2 regions of the Novosphingobium decolorationis genome follow, and region 1 is predicted to be linked to the other one. Evidence: riboswitches for the same ligand, from Rfam matches in the RefSeq annotation. Region 1 holds a riboswitch; the other holds the start of a gene.
What was found. Region 1 has a riboswitch for thiamine pyrophosphate ahead of HT578_RS14835 (TonB-dependent receptor). Riboswitches for the same ligand answer to the same signal wherever they lie in the genome.

Region 1 (7,669 bases):
GCACGGCCAACGTCATCGAGGAGGGGATCGATCTGGCCGTGCGCATTGGCACGCTCGGCAACGATGCGGACCTGACCGCACGGCGGCTGGGCACGCAGCGCCTGCTGATCTGCGCCTCGCCGGACTATCTGGCCCGCCATGGCGCGCCGAGGAGCCCTGAGGAACTGACGCAGCGCGATTGCATCATCGGGTGGCGCAGGGTGCCCCGCCCTGTCTGGCTCCTGAAGGACAAGGCCGGGGGTGAGGTGGCCCAGGAAGTGAAGGTCCGCCACGAATTCAGCGACGGCGAGGCCATTCTCGCCGCCGCGCTGGCAGGGGAAGGCCTGGCCCAGCTGCCCGACTGGCTGATCGAGAAGGAGCTTGCCTCGGGCGCGCTCGTGCCGGTGCTGGAGGAATGTGCCGGGGCCGAGATGCCAATCCACCTCGTCTGGCCCAGCTCTCGCTATGAACAGCCGCGCTTGCGCATCGTGATCGATGCCCTGGCCGCTGCGGCGCAGCTGCCCGGTTCGGGCTTTACGCCGGGGAGCCGGGCGCGCGCCTGAGCGCTGGCGCCGCATCGAAGCGTGGGGGCACTCCACCGTGCCCGCATTGAAGCCGAGGCTGCGATACCTACCTGATCGGGCGAGCCAAACAGGAGAACGATCCATGCAAGCCATTCAAATCAAGGCACCCGGCGGCCTCGACACGCTGGAATGCGTCGACCTTCCCGATCCCGGCCAGCCCGGCCCAGGAGAGATCCGCGTGCGCCTGCATGGCGGATCACTGAACTACCATGACTACCTCGTCTGTTCGGGCGCGACGCCGGCCGAGGATGGGCGCATCCCTCTCGCCGATGGTGCGGGCATCGTCGAGGCGGTGGGCGAGGGCGTGGACGCGTTCGTGCAAGGTGACCGCGTGGTCTCGTGCTTCTTCCCGGACTGGCAGGACGGCCCGCCCGCCGTGGGCGACTTTGCCCGCGTCCCCGGAGACGGCATCGACGGGTTCGCGCAGGAGCTGGTCGTGCGCCCCGCGACGGCCTTCACGCACATGCCCGAGGGTCTTGATTTCGTGGAAGCCGCCACGATCACCACGGCGGGTCTCACCGCATGGCGCGCGCTGATTGTCGAAGGGGGCCTCAAGGCGGGCGACACGGTGCTGGTCATGGGCACGGGCGGCGTCTCGATCTGGGCCTTGCAGATCGCCAAGGCGATGGGCGCGCGCGTCGTGGCGACCTCGTCCTCGGATGCGAAGCTGGAAAAGCTGCGCGCGATGGGCGCGGATCACACGATCAACTACCGCAGCGAGCCCGAATGGGGCGAGGCGGTCCTTGCCTGGACAGGCGGGCGCGGGGTCGACCACGTGGTCGAGGTCGGCGGCCCTGCCACGCTGGCGCAGTCGCTCCAGGCGGTGCGCATTGGTGGCCACATCACCCTCATCGGCGTGCTCACCGGTACGGGCGGCGAGGTGCCGACCGCCCTTCTGATGGCCAAGCAGGTGCGGCTGCACGGCGTCATCGTCGGCAGCCGGCGTGAGCAGGTCGATTTCGTGCGCGCCATCGAGGTCATGGGGATCAAGCCCCATGTCGACCGTCGCTTTGCGCTCGCGGACCTCGCCGAAGCCTTCCGCTACGAGGAAAGCGGTGCCCATTTCGGGAAGATCGGCGTCAGCTGGTAGGCACTTGCGTGTCGTCCCGTCCTGATGTCTGGCCGATCGGGCGCGAGGCTCAGATCGGCCAAGTCTCGCGCCGGTAGGCCGAATCCCAGAACATCCACTCATAGCGCGTAGCGTTACGGAAGGCCGTTTCCATCGCGGCGCGGATCGCGGGGGTGGCATTGGCAGCGGCCTCGTCCACCAGCGCGCGCACCCGCGCCGTGGCTTCGCCGAAGCCGGGATCGGCATAAGTGTCGATCCAGGCGGCATAAGGGTTGGGCGAGGCGGCGCGCGGCTTGATGTCGCAGCCGACCTCCCAGTAGACCCAGAAGCAGGGCAGGATGCCCGCGATCAGTTCCTCATAGCTGCGCGTTGCAGCAAGGCCGGTGAGATAGCTGGTGTAGCCAAGGCATACGGGGGTGGGCTCGGCCTTGCGCGCCATTTCGGGCGTGACGCCGAACTTGGCAAAGAAGGCCTGGTGCAGCGCCTGCTCCACCTGCACCGCGACCTTGGCGCCGTCGGAAAATTCCAGCCGGGCGCTCGCCGTGGGCGCGCGGGCCGACGCAATGGCCAAGGCGCGCGCATATTCGGCAAGGTAGAGGCTGTCCTGCAGCATGTAGTGCCGGAAGCTTTCCGGCGCGAGCGAGCCGTCGGCAAGCTCGGCGAGGAAAGGCTGGTCCAGGATCGCGCGGCGCAGCGGGGCAACGTCCTGCCAGATCGTGTCGCAAAAGCTCATGGGGGTGCCTTCCTTCAGAAACGGTGGGTGGCGCCGACGCCGAACTGGCGGCCGGTGTTGATGGTGAAGCTGTCGAACGGACCGTTGGGGCCAAGGCCGAGGAGCAGCGGCAACTGCTGCTGGCCGAAGGCGGAAATCGCCCAGCGCGTGTCGAAGAGGTTCTTGGCCCAGACTTCCAGGTTCCACGCGCCGAGCTCAATGCCGAGCCGCCCGTCCACCGAGGCGTAGCCGGGGGTGTGCAGGATGTTGTCGATCTCGAAGTCCACGCGCGAGACGTAGGCAACGCTGAGGCGCGCGTCGAGCTTGGCAGGCCCTGCCTCTCCTTCCCAGCCGATGCCGCCGTTCAGCGTCCAGTCGGGCGCGTTGGGGGTGCGCTTGCCGGTGAGATCCACCAGGTCAGGCTCGCCCGGTTCCGGCGTGGGGTTGGGGGTGATGTAGGTGCCGGTGCGGCTGTGCGTCCAGGCCGCGCCACCATCGAGGCGGAAGCCTTGTCCCAGGTCCGCCTGCGCGGAGGCTTCCAACCCGTGGACATTGACCTTGGGTACCGAGAGCACGACCGAATTGCCCAGGAACACGGTATTCTGGAAGTTGCTGTAGTCGGTCACGAAGCCTGCGAGGGAAAGGCGCACGCGCCCTTCGGCAAGCTGGCCCTTGATACCCGCTTCCAGCGACTTGACGGTTTCGGCGGCAAAGTTCGCGGTCCAGATGTCCGAGGGGCCGGGAAGGGGGTTGAAGCCGCCCGCCTTGAAGCCGACGCTACCCGTGACATAGGCGGTGAAATCCTTGCTCGGGCGCCAGGCGAGCGAGAGCTTGGGTTGCCACTTGTCGAAAGTCTGCGCGCGGCGGGCGTAGGTGGTGGCGGTGTCCGTGCCGATCGTGTCTTCCTTGCGCCGGTCGCGGTCGTAGCGCAGGCCCAGCGTTGCCTCCAGCGTGGGCAGCACGTCGTAGCTCGCCTGCGCGAAGAGGCCGATCTGGTTGCTCCGGGTTTCGGCGCGCTGCGGCTCGGCGCCGAACAGCAGCGGGCCCAGATCGTCGGTGCGGTCACGTTCGAGACGCTGGAAGAACACGCCTGCGTGCCAGCGCAGCGGGCCGCTCCCTTGCGAGGTCAGGCGCAGTTCGCTGGTCCAGGCCTCGATGTCGACCGGCTGCGATATGGGCTGGATGCCGTCCGGGAACAGCGCAACGCCGTCCAGTGTGACGGGCGTATCGTGGCGGAAGTCCAGCTCTTCGCTGAAGTCCTTGTGGTAGTTGTCGTAGCCGCCCGACCAGGTGAGCTGGAGCGTATCGCCCAGGTCCTGCGCGAAGGTTGCCTGCGCGCCCCACCATTTGCGCGCGAAGCGGCCCTCGAAGTCGCCCTGCGGATCGGTCAGGATCGCGCCGGAGAGGCGCCCGCCGTTGCGCCCCGTGACATTCTCGGACGAGATATAGGCCGCGCCGCCATCCTCGTCGGCCCAGGCGAGGCGCAGGTTGAGGGTGCTGGTCTCGGAGGTCTGGATCTTTGCCTTCAGGCGCAGGTTGCGGCTGGTGAAGCCGTCGACCTTCCTGTCGAGGTAGCTGTTGCGGATGAAGCCGTCGGAATTGCGGTAGGAGCCCGCCAGACGCAGCTGCACGCGCTCCGACACCGGCGCGTTGACGACGCCGTCCGCAGTCCAGGTGAAGCCGTTGCCCATGCCGAGCGAGGCCATGCCGCCTGCCTCGTCGGTGGGGTCGTTGGTGGCAATGTCCACCGCGCCGCCCGAGGCCGAACGCCCGAACAGTGCTCCCTGCGGCCCTTTCAGGATCTCGACGCGCGCGACGTCGTAAGTGCGCAGGGTGAAGAGCTCGGAATCGGCGAGCGCGAGCCCGTCCACGACGTAGGCGATGGAGGGCGACTGGTTGCGGTTGGTCGATACCCCGCGCACTGAGATCATGTTTGTGCCCGGGTCCTGGTCGTTGATCAGGAATACGCCCGGCGTTGCGGCGATGAAGTCGTCTATCGTGGTCAGCTTGCGCCGGGCGATGTCGTCCTGCGTGTAGACCGTGATGGTGTCGGGCACCGCGATCTGCGCCTCGGGGCGGCCGCGCGCGGTAACGACGATGGGGGCCTCGCCCGCGGCCTCCTCGGCATGGGCAAGGGTGGGTGTGCCAAGGCAAAGGCCAGCGCCCAGGAATGTGAAGATGGTAGACGTACGTGTGGCGTGACGTGCGGCGCGTTGTCGCATGGTCCCTATTCCTCCGCCGGCATGAACCGGATCAGGTTCGCGGGTTTGCAGACTTTGCGCGGGAATGCGCCGTGATCCGCCTCTCAGCCCTGACAGCGCCAGGACACCCCGTGGGTTGATGATGTTCCGCGCTTAGGAAAAGCGTGCGCCAGCGTCAATCGTTGCCCGCTGCGTTGCGCTCGCCGCCACCGTCAGGGCCGACACCAGCGGACCACGACAGGCAAAGTCCCGGCTTGGAAAATTGCAGGATCGCACTATCCGTAACCGCGATGACAAGCTCCTCGACCAAGGCCCGGGATCGCGACGAAATCCTTGATGCGGCACGAAATGTTCTGGCGCGCGAAGGACTGTACCATTTCAGTCTGCGTCTCGTTGCGCGAGAGGCGGCGATGTCTGTCGGCAAGATCCGCTACCAGATCGGGGACAAGGCGGCTTTGCTGGAGGCTGTCGTCGCGCGGGAATGCGAGATCATCGACGCGCGGCGTGACCAGTGGCGCACGCAGCTGGCCTCCTGCCCGGAACTGGACCCTGCCAGCGTGACCGATATCGTCACGCAGGTCCTTGACGAGGTGTCACAGGACGGGCGCGTTTCGGCAATCGTCATGGCCGAGATCTATATCCAGGCCCATCGCGATCCGGCTCTTGGGCCGCTGCGCGCGCGGTTGTGGGCGCACGACCAGGGGTTCTGGCAAGGCCTGTTCGAGGACTGTCCCGAGGCCCGGGGGCTGGTGCACCGCATCGCGTGCTATGGCGTGGATGAGCGTGTCTTCAGTGTCCTTCTGGGGCAGAGCCGCGACTACCGGCTTCTGCGCCAGTCCACCTTGCGGGCGCTGCTGCGTCCTGCCGGGGCGCACGCTCGCAGCGCGGTGAGCGCCTGGCATCTCCACCTCGTCGCGCAACTGGCCGGTCCGGCGCAGGCGGCGCTGGAGGGGGCGAGCGAGATCAAGGGCACCAAGGCGGTGCTGGCAGGGCAGATCGCCGACGCCATGGCCCGCGAAGGAGTGGAAGCGATCTCGTTTCGCCAGATCGCGACATCGGCCGGGGTGCCTCTCTCCACGCTGACGCACCATTTTCTCTCGCATCGTGACCTGGTGCTGGGCGGTGTGGAGGAACTGTACCGGCGCATGCGCGCGTCGCTGGGGCAGCCCGGCGATGCGCGCGCAGGACGCCAGGTGCTGCTGCTGACCCATGAGATGGCGCTCGGCGCCCTGCGCGATCCGCGCCTCACGCCCTTTGCGATCGACATGCGGCGAAGGCGCGCGGAAAATGTCCACGCGCAGGTTGCCCCTCTGATTGATGGCGAGGGGGATCGCGCACGCAGCCAGGCGTTCACCATGGCGCTGATCGGAGAGGCTATTGCTCTGGGCGATGAGGGGCAGCCACTGGACAGCACCGCATTTCCGGAACGGCTGCGCGAACTGGCCCGCGATTAGGCCGAACGAGTGTGCTAATTGCGAATTATATGCCGAATATTTGACAGAACGAATGTCTTAAAACGGCAATGGCCCACTCCTATCGGGCGCTCCTGACGCACAACAGGGACGCCCGATATGCACGCCTTTGATTCCACCAGATTGCCTCTCCGTCTTGCTACGGTGCTCTTGACTGGGAGCGCCCTTGTCTCTTCGCTGCCCGCCATGGCTGCCGCCGGTGAACTGGCCGAGGACACCGTGGCCGCGCCCGGCCAGCTCCATGAAATCACCGTGACCGCGCAGCGCCGCGTGGAAAACAGCCAGGATGTGCCGCTCGCCATCAAGTCGGTCGATGCCGATGCTCTGGCGCAGACCGGCTACACCGACTTCACCGATATCCAGTACATGGTCCCCGGGGTACAGTACGATCCCACCCAGGGCGCGGCCTTCCAGATCCGCGGCGTGGGCAGCCGCTCCTTCGACTTCTCGAACGCCAAGTCGGTCAGTGTCGTGGTCGATGGTGTCGTGATGGACGGCCAGCGGGCCAATGGCCTCATCGGCATCACCGACATGGAGCGCATCGACGTGCTGATGGGGCCGCAGGGCACCCTGTTCGGCAAGAACGCGACCTCGGGCGTGATCTCGGTGACGACTCGCAAGCCCGAACTGGGCGTCACCTCGCTGTCGGCCAGCGGCAGCTATGGCGAACATGACGAGCGCATTCTCAACGCAACCCTCAACGTGCCGCTGGGGCGCGACGTCGCCCTGCGTGTGTCGGGCTTCGATCAGGCTCAGGACGGGTTCGGGCGCAACGTCACGCTCGACCGGACCATCGGTTCGACCCACGAATACGGTGGCCGTGCGCGCCTGCTGGTCGATGCCGGGCCGGACCTGGAGTTCATCGCGCGCGCCGACTTTGCCCGCCACTGGGATTCCAGCGTGCGCACGCCCGCGGGCAACCAGCCCGAGAACGTCGCGCAGATGCTCGCCGAACTGGGCGTGTTTCCCGATGGCCGTAGCGCTGACACCGCCGATGGCAGCTTTGGCGAGATCACCACGCGCGAATACGGCGGCTCGCTGGAGGTAAACCTGGGCCTTGGCGAGCATCAACTGAAGTCGATCACGGCCTATCGCGAAACCGCCTACGACAATTCGACGCCTGTAAACCTGCTCCCGCTTGACCAGTACGCGTACGTTCCCTTCAACCTGGGCGAACTGGATACCAACAAGTTCAGCCAGGAATTCCAGCTGGCCTCGCCCACCGGCGGGTTCGTGGAATATGTCGTGGGGGCCTTCTACAACAAGCTGAACGCGCAGCAGACCCAGCTGCAGTGGGCGACGCTGGGCGCGCCTGTCTACGATGCGAGCGGCGCTCCCATTGCTCCGCTGCTCTACGCGATCACGGGCGCGGCAGGGGTGGCCGACGCCAATACCTCGCTGTTCGATTCCACGAACGAGACCGCGGCGGCCTTCGGGCAGGTCACCTTCAACTTCACCGATCGTTTCAACCTGGCGCTGGGCGGGCGTTATACCCACGACTGGAATTCGCAGAGCCTGGACTTCATCTGGCTCGATCCCGAGCCGATCACCGGCTACAATCCGACGTTCGCGGGCACGAGCCCGGCGCCTGTCTATCCCGATGGCAAGGTCACGGGAGGGAACTTCTCCTACCGCATCGCGCCGACCTTCCA
Region 2 (7,669 bases), 1.4 Mb from region 1:
TGGGCCAAGGGCGGCACCAACCGTCTGGTCGCCGGGATGGTCTCGCTGTTCGAACGTATCGGGGGGACGGTGCGCCTGGGCGACAAGGTGACGCAGGTCCACACCGTGGGCGACATGGCCACCGAGGTCGAATGCGCGAGCGGCTGGCGTGAGCGCTTCGATGCCGTCGCCAGCAATGGCGACATCATGCACACCTACCGCGACCTCCTCTCCGACAATCCGCGCGGCAAGAAGGTGGCCAAGCAGCTTTCGGCCAAGCGTTTCTCGCCCAGCCTCTTTGTCGTCCACTTCGCGCTGGAGGGAACCTGGCCGGGCATCCCGCACCACACGATCCTGTTCGGGCCGCGCTACAAGGGCCTGCTCGACGATATCTACGAGCACGGCGTGCTGCCGCGCGACTTCTCGATCTACCTCCATCACCCGACCGTCACCGACCCCTCGATGGCGCCCGAGGGCAAGAGTACGTTCTACGCGCTCGTACCCGTCGCGCACATGGGCAAGCTGCCGATCGACTGGGACGAGGTGGGCCCCGTGCTGGAAAAGCGCATCCTCGCCGAAGTCGGCCGCCGCCTGGTGCCCGACATCGAGGACCGCCTCATCACCAGTTTCCACTACGCCCCGACCGACTTCGAGGCGGACCTCGCCGCCTACAAGGGCAGCGCTTTCAGCCTTGAGCCGATCCTCACGCAAAGCGCCTGGTTTCGCGGCCACAACCGCGACGACACGCTGCGCAACTTCTATCTCGTGGGCGCGGGGACCCATCCCGGCGCAGGTATTCCGGGGGTCGTCGGCAGCGCCAAGGCGACGGCGAAACTGATGCTGGAAAACCTGCTGTGAGAGCGCGCGAACTGGCCGCTCTTCGCCAGGGGTGGGGCTGGACCGGGATCGAGTTTTCCGAGATCGTCGCCAACTCGCTTTTCGGGCACCTTCTCGTCACGGATCGGGTGGGCACGTTTCACTATGTCGATCCCGATATCCTGGGCGTGCAGACGCTGGGCGACGAGGCCGCGGCGAAGACGCACATGGAGCTGGGCGAGACGCAGGCAATCTGGCGCGCCGATGCCCACGTCGAAGCCGCCGACAAGCGCCTGGGCGCTCCGCGCGTGGGCGAGGTCTATGGCTTCACCCCGCAGGCGCTCGTCGCCGGGGACTATGCGCCGGAGAACATGGTGTGCGTGGAGCTTGCCGCCTACATTCGCATGACCGGCGATCTTGCCGATCAGATCAAGGACCTGCCCGAAGGGGCGCATGTCCACATCAAGGTGACCGACTGAAATGAAACGTCTTGCTGTCTACTGCGGCTCGGCCACGCCTCAGGATCCGCGCTACATGGAACTGGCCCGCGACGTCGGGCGCACGCTGGCCGGGCTTGGCATCGGCACGGTCTATGGCGGCGGGCGCCTCGGCCTCATGGGCGCGGTCGCGGCAGGTGCGCTGGAAGCGGGCGGCGAGGTCATCGGCGTGATCCCCGAGGCGCTCACCGCCACCAATGGGCGCGGTGGCGAGGTCGCCAACCACGACTGCACCGAGCTGCACATTGTCAAGGATATGCACGAGCGCAAGGCCGCCTTCACGCGCCTGTCGGACGGCTTCATCGTCCTGCCCGGCGGGGTCGGTACCATGGACGAGCTGTGGGAGGCGGTCAGCTGGGCGCAGCTGGGCTACCACGACAAGCCGGTCGGTGTGCTCAACGCCTTCGGCTTCTACGATGGCCTGCTTGCCTTCAACCGCCACATGGCCGAAGTCGGCTTCGTGCGCCCCGCCCACCAGGGCATCATCCTGGCCGAGACCGAGCTCGACCTTCTGCTTGAGCGCATGCGGGCGCACGAGCCGATCGTGCCGATCGTGCGGATGGATCCGGGCACGCTGTGAGATCCCTTATCCGTTGCAGGACCATGACCCTGGCATGACCCGCCCGCCGCCTTACGACCGCGCGGCGCTGGTGCGCTTCGCCCACCAGTCGATCCGCAAGGGCTCGAAGAGCTTTTCCGCCGCCAGCCGCCTGTTCGACCGCGAGACGCGCGAGAGGGTCTGGCTGCTCTACGCCTGGTGCCGGGCCTGCGACGATATTGCCGATGACCAGGACCACGGGCGGGGCCGCGCGCGCGGTGCGGTTGGTGGACATGCCGGGCTCGATCCCGAATCGCGTCTCGCCACGATCCGCACATTGACCGAGCTTGCCATTGCGGGCGAACAGACCGGATCACCTGCCTTTGACGCGCTGGGGCAGCTCCTGTGCGAAGTGCCGATCCCCCAGGTCATGCTCGAGGATGTGATCGCCGGGTTCGAACTCGACGCGCGCGAATGGCGGCCCCGCTCGGAAAGCGACATGCTGCGCTATTGCTATCACGTGGCGGGCGCGGTCGGGGTGCTGATGGCGGCGGTCATGGGCGTGTCGTGCGACGAGAACGATCCGGAAGCGGCGGACACGCTCGACAGGGCCTGTGATCTGGGGCTTGCCTTCCAGCTCTCCAACATCGTGCGCGATGTCTGGGAGGACGATGCCAACGGGCGCTGTTACCTGCCCGTCGAATGGCTGGTCGAGGCCGATATTCCGCCGGGCGAGCACACCAAGCCGCACTACCGCGCGCGGCTTGTCACCATCGTGGCCAGGGCCTGCGCCCTCGCGCGCGGCTACGAGGAATCCTCGCGCGCCGGGGCGATGCGCCTGCCCTTCCGCCAGCGCTGGGCGATCCTGGCCGCGGCCAATATCTACGGCGGGATCGGACGCGAGGTGGAGCGGCTGGGCGCCCATGCCTGGGACCACCGCGTCTCGACCTCCAGGCTGCGCAAGGCGGAATATCTTGCCGCGGCCTGGCACGAGGCGCGCGGCGGCATCGCCCCGGTGCTCGAACGTCCCGGACTTGGGCGGCGCGACCTGATGGAGCTGGCCCGGGCGGACTAGCTCTGGACAGGCGGGCCGCCATGGCTCAGTCTCCCCTCCATAAGACAAAGGGGGAGATGCGCACACGATGCCAGATCTTGCACTCGCGCCGGCCTGGACGGCGATTTTCCTGGGGCTCTTCGCGCTCTTCGCCGGGATCGGCGAACTGCGCCAGCCCGGCCACTGGCACAAGCTGATCGGCGAGATCGTCGGCTCGCCCGCGCTGCAGATGGTGACGGGCCTTTTGGAACTGTTCCTGGGCGCGGTGATCTACCTCGCCAATCCCTGGGCCTCGCCCGACTGGCTGTCGAGCACGCTGAGCGTGGTGGGTGGGCTCCTGTGCATCGAGGCGTTGATGGTGCTCGCCTTCTCGGACGTCTACATGGCCTTCTGGCTGCGCCGTTTCGGGCCGCTCTCGCGCCTGTGGTGTACCTGCTCGATCATCATCGGCCTAGCGCTCATCGCGGTGGGGCTGTTCCACTTCGGTGTGTTTCCGAGCAGCTGAGCAGCGAGGACGAATAGGGCTGGACCAGCGCCTGCGCGCGGTCCCACCCGGCGCGCAGCCACGTCTCGTGCGCCTTGGGATCGGGCGGGAGGATCACCGGCATCGTCTCGCGCCCCTCAGCGCGCAGTGCGGCGTTGGCTGCGCAGGTCAGGATAGAGAAGGCGGGCACCTCGCTGTCCTTCCAGACCCCGGCAAAGGCGAAGATCGGCTGGTCGGCGCAGGAGAGCCAGAGCTGGCGCCGCGTGCCGTCGACGGGCGAGGGGCGCCCCCACTCCATGAAGGCGGTCGTGGGCACCAGGCAGCGAAATTCCGGGTTGCGCAGGTTTCCCGTCCAGAACGGGCTGTCCAGATTGCGAGCCGTCAGGATGCCGTGCGGGCGTGTATCCGTGGCCGATTTCGGGGGCATGACGCCCCACAGCCGGGGAATCATCCGGCGCGGCTGGCGTGTCTGGGGCATGGGGCCTGCAATCGCCTCGCGCCCGGCCGTAAGGACGGGGGCGAATTGGCCGGGGCCGACATGGCCTCCCGCCCAGGGGTCCTCGCGCGTGTCGGTCTCGAAAGCACGGCCCACGGCCGCAGCCGGGGCATCGAGGCGGTAGAGCATCGTCATGGTCCCTTCGCGCATCGTCCCTTCCCGCGCACGGGTCAAGGCGCGCCGTGCAACGCTGCGCTAGGTGAATGGAGCCTTGTGTGGTACAGCATCTGCGCGACGTCGAATTTTGTGACGGACTTTGCCGGTTGATAGGCGCCCGAATCCGGGCCCGTGCGGAACTGCACGGGCAGGACCATGGCGCACTTTGGGCGACGAATTTCCATTCGAATGATGAACTGACGCACCCTCCCGCGTGCATGTGGCACGCCGGGAACCCATAGTTATTGCATTAAGGACATCACCATGCCCATCGGCACTGTCAAATTCTTCAACACCGAAAAGGGTTACGGCTTCATCGCTCCGGAAAACGGCGGCGAGGACAGCTTCGTGCACATCAGCGCGGTGCAGGCTTCGGGCCTGGCTTCGCTCGAGCAGGAACAGCGCGTTTCCTACGAGGTCGAGACCGGCCGCAACGGCAAGAAGGCCGCGGTGAACCTCGCGCTCGCCTGATCGGCTTGCACGTAACCCGGACCGGCCTTCGCGCCGGTCCGGTTTTCGCTCCGACCTGCCATTCCAACCCGAGGAAATCCGGAGCATGAGTGTAAGCTACAAGTTCGCCACCGAGCAGGCCGATGCGGCCGCGAAGGCCGCTGACGAGGCGGTTCTTGCCAATGTCCGCGAGCGCGCGCTGCGGTCCGAAACCGCCTGGCGCACGATGGCCTCGCAGGCCTTCAAGACCGAAGAAACCCGCCGTCGGCGCGAAGAAACCGCCGCCAGCGCACGCGACGAGGCCTGAGCCTTTCGCAGGGGCGCTATCTCGCGGCCCCTCTGGACGCATCTGCAAAGCGTCCCTACCATCACACCTATCCCCGGGGAGCCAGCAGGGCGTTCGCGTCCACCGGCTGAGAGTTGTGGGTATGCTCCACAAGACCCGTCGAACCTGAACCCGTTAATACGGGCGGAGGGAGTGGACGGTGATTCTGGCAGCTTCCCGCCGGGAATCCGTACTCCATCTCTCACGCCCTCGATCAGAGAGAAGCGTGTATGGCCGACATCAACAGCAAACTGGAAATCGGTGTGACCACCGGGCCCATCCGGGGCTCACGCAAGATCCATGTTCCCGCGCAGACCAACCCGGCGATCCGGGTCGCGATGCGCGAGATCGATCTTGAACCTTCCAGTGGCGAACCGCCGGTGCGGGTCTACGACACTTCCGGGCCTTACACCGACCCTGACGCGGCGATCGACATCTCGGCGGGCCTCGCCGCGCTGCGCCGCGACTGGCAGTTCGCCCGCGGCGATGTGGAAGAGTACGCGCCGCGCGAGGTAAAGCCCGAGGACAACGGCAAGACCGGGCCGGATCGTTCCGGCGGCGTGCCCGCGTTCCCGACCGCGCTCAGAAAGCCGCTGCGGGCCAAGGCGGGGGGCAACATCTCGCAGATGCACTACGCAAGGCGCGGCATCATCACCCCCGAGATGGAATATGTCGCCGAGCGCGAGAACCTTGGCCGGGCGCGGCTGGCCGAATACACCCGCTCGGGCGAGAGCTTCGGCGCGTCGATCCCGGACTATGTGACGCCTGAATTCGTGCGCGACGAGGTCGCCCGCGGCCGCGCGATCATCCCCAGCAACGTCAACCATCCCGAGTGCGAGCCGATGGCGATCGGGCGCAATTTTCTCGTCAAGGTCAACGCCAACATCGGCAATTCGGCGGTGGCCTCGGACGTTGCCAGCGAAGTCGACAAGATGGTCTGGTCGATCCGCTGGGGCGCGGACACCGTGATGGACCTCTCGACGGGCCGCAACATTCACGACACGCGCGAGTGGATCATCCGCAATTCGCCTGTTCCCATCGGGACGGTGCCGATCTACCAGGCGCTCGAGAAGGTCGGGGGCGTCGCCGAAGACCTGACCTGGGACGTGTTCCGCGACACGCTGATCGAGCAGGCCGAGCAGGGCGTCGACTACTTCACGATCCATGCCGGCGTGCGCCTGCCCTATGTGCCGCTCGCCGCCAAACGCCTGACCGGCATCGTCAGCCGCGGCGGTTCGATCATGGCCAAGTGGTGCCTCGCCCACCACAAGGAGAGCTTCCTCTACGAGCACTTCGACGAGATCACCGAGATCATGAAGGCTTACGATATCGCCTACTCGCTGGGCGATGGCCTGCGCCCGGGCTCGATCTACGACGCCAACGATGAGGCCCAGTTCGCCGAACTTTATACGCTGGGCGAACTGACCAAAAAGGCGTGGGCGCAGGACGTTCAGGTCATGATCGAGGGGCCCGGCCATGTGCCGATGCACAAGATCAAGGAGAACATGGAAAAGCAGCTGGAAAGCTGCGGCGAAGCCCCGTTCTACACCCTGGGGCCGCTCACCACCGACATCGCGCCCGGCTATGACCACATCACCAGCGGTATCGGCGCGGCGCAGATCGGCTGGTACGGCACCGCGATGCTCTGCTATGTCACGCCCAAGGAACACCTTGGCCTGCCCGACCGCGACGACGTCAAGGTGGGCGTCGTCACCTACAAGCTCGCCGCTCACGCCGCCGATCTTGCCAAGGGTCACCCGGCCGCGCAGGTGCGCGACGATGCGCTGTCCAAGGCGCGCTTCGAGTTCCGTTGGCGCGACCAGTTCAACCTGTCGCTCGATCCCGACACGGCCGAACTCTACCATGACCAGACGCTGCCCGCCGAAGGCGCCAAGACCGCGCATTTCTGCTCGATGTGCGGACCCAGGTTCTGCTCGATGAAGATCAGCCAGGAAGTGCGCGACTTCGCAGCCAAGCAGAACCAGCCTTCGACCGGCTTCATCGCTGCCCAAGACGCCGAAAAAGGCATGGAGGAGATGAGCAAGGTGTTCAAGGACTCCGGCTCGCAGCTCTACATGGGGCAGGGCGAGCGCGAACACGATTGATTGCAGGGCCTGCGGCAGGCCATTGCGGGATAACAGAACGCCGCCGCACTCACCCGAGTGCGGCGGCGTTGTACGTGTCATCTGACCAAGTTCAGGCGCCCAGTTCGCTGGGCGTGATCCAGCGCGCTCGGAATTCCCAGTTCAGGGTTACGCCATCGACACCTGTGACACGTATGTTGATGTGCTTCGTGCCAGAGCCGCCACTGGTCAGCGTGGCGTCCATGGTGCCGAGGCTTTCGCCAACGTAGATCGGGGTGACATTCGAGGCGAAGGTTCCGGTGGCCGCGTTGTTGTTTGCGCGGCACAGGACCTTGTAGGCCCCCGCCTGGGAAAAGCCTCCGTCCTGGCGCGCCGTGACGGTGACTTCGAGCAGGCCTGCGGTGTCATCCTCGATCAGGATGCGCCCCGCGGTCGCCGTGGTTGCGTTCGTGGTCTGGCAGCGACCGACATAATCCTTGTCCACGCGGATCAGGGCATTTCGGATATTGGCTCCGTTTACGTTCGAGTTGAAGCTCGGGAAGAGCTTGTCGCAGCGACGGACTTTCCCGATGTCGAGGGTGAAGCGCAGATCCGTGTTGCCCGTACCGGTTCCGATATGTCCGATATCTGCGCTTGCATTGCCCCATCCGGTGAACTCGGCCACGCGCGGGGGGCTGTTCGGGATCTGTCCTGCCTGGAGCGAGAGGCCATAGCGCTGGGTGGGTATCTCCTGCGTGTCGATGGCCGTGACCGTCCCGATCGAGATGTTCTTGAGCGAGGACCCCGGTGT

Region 2: linked by a shared signal. The riboswitch ahead of thiC (phosphomethylpyrimidine synthase ThiC) and the one ahead of HT578_RS14835 (TonB-dependent receptor) in region 1 are both predicted to bind thiamine pyrophosphate.

Annotation. Positions count from the first base shown of each region.
Region 1 is NZ_CP054856.1:3,179,021-3,186,689, forward strand. Features, by position in the region: gene HT578_RS14820 (LysR family transcriptional regulator) at 1-542, shown strand, start outside; gene HT578_RS14825 (zinc-dependent alcohol dehydrogenase family protein) at 646-1,653, shown strand; gene HT578_RS14830 (TenA family protein) at 1,703-2,365, opposite strand; gene HT578_RS14835 (TonB-dependent receptor) at 2,380-4,566, opposite strand; TPP riboswitch at 4,558-4,687, opposite strand; gene HT578_RS14840 (TetR family transcriptional regulator) at 4,836-5,999, shown strand; gene HT578_RS14845 (TonB-dependent receptor) at 6,162-7,669, shown strand, end outside.
Region 2 is NZ_CP054856.1:1,816,104-1,823,772, reverse strand. Features, by position in the region: gene HT578_RS08315 (phytoene desaturase) at 1-837, shown strand, start outside; gene HT578_RS08310 (T6SS immunity protein Tdi1 domain-containing protein) at 834-1,274, shown strand; gene HT578_RS08305 (LOG family protein) at 1,276-1,872, shown strand; gene HT578_RS08300 (phytoene/squalene synthase family protein) at 1,907-2,905, shown strand; gene HT578_RS08295 (hypothetical protein) at 2,973-3,389, shown strand; gene HT578_RS08290 (SOS response-associated peptidase family protein) at 3,343-4,014, opposite strand; gene HT578_RS08285 (cold-shock protein) at 4,285-4,491, shown strand; gene HT578_RS08280 (hypothetical protein) at 4,577-4,777, shown strand; TPP riboswitch at 4,842-4,965, shown strand; gene thiC (phosphomethylpyrimidine synthase ThiC) at 5,026-6,900, shown strand; gene HT578_RS08270 (right-handed parallel beta-helix repeat-containing protein) at 6,992-7,669, opposite strand, start outside.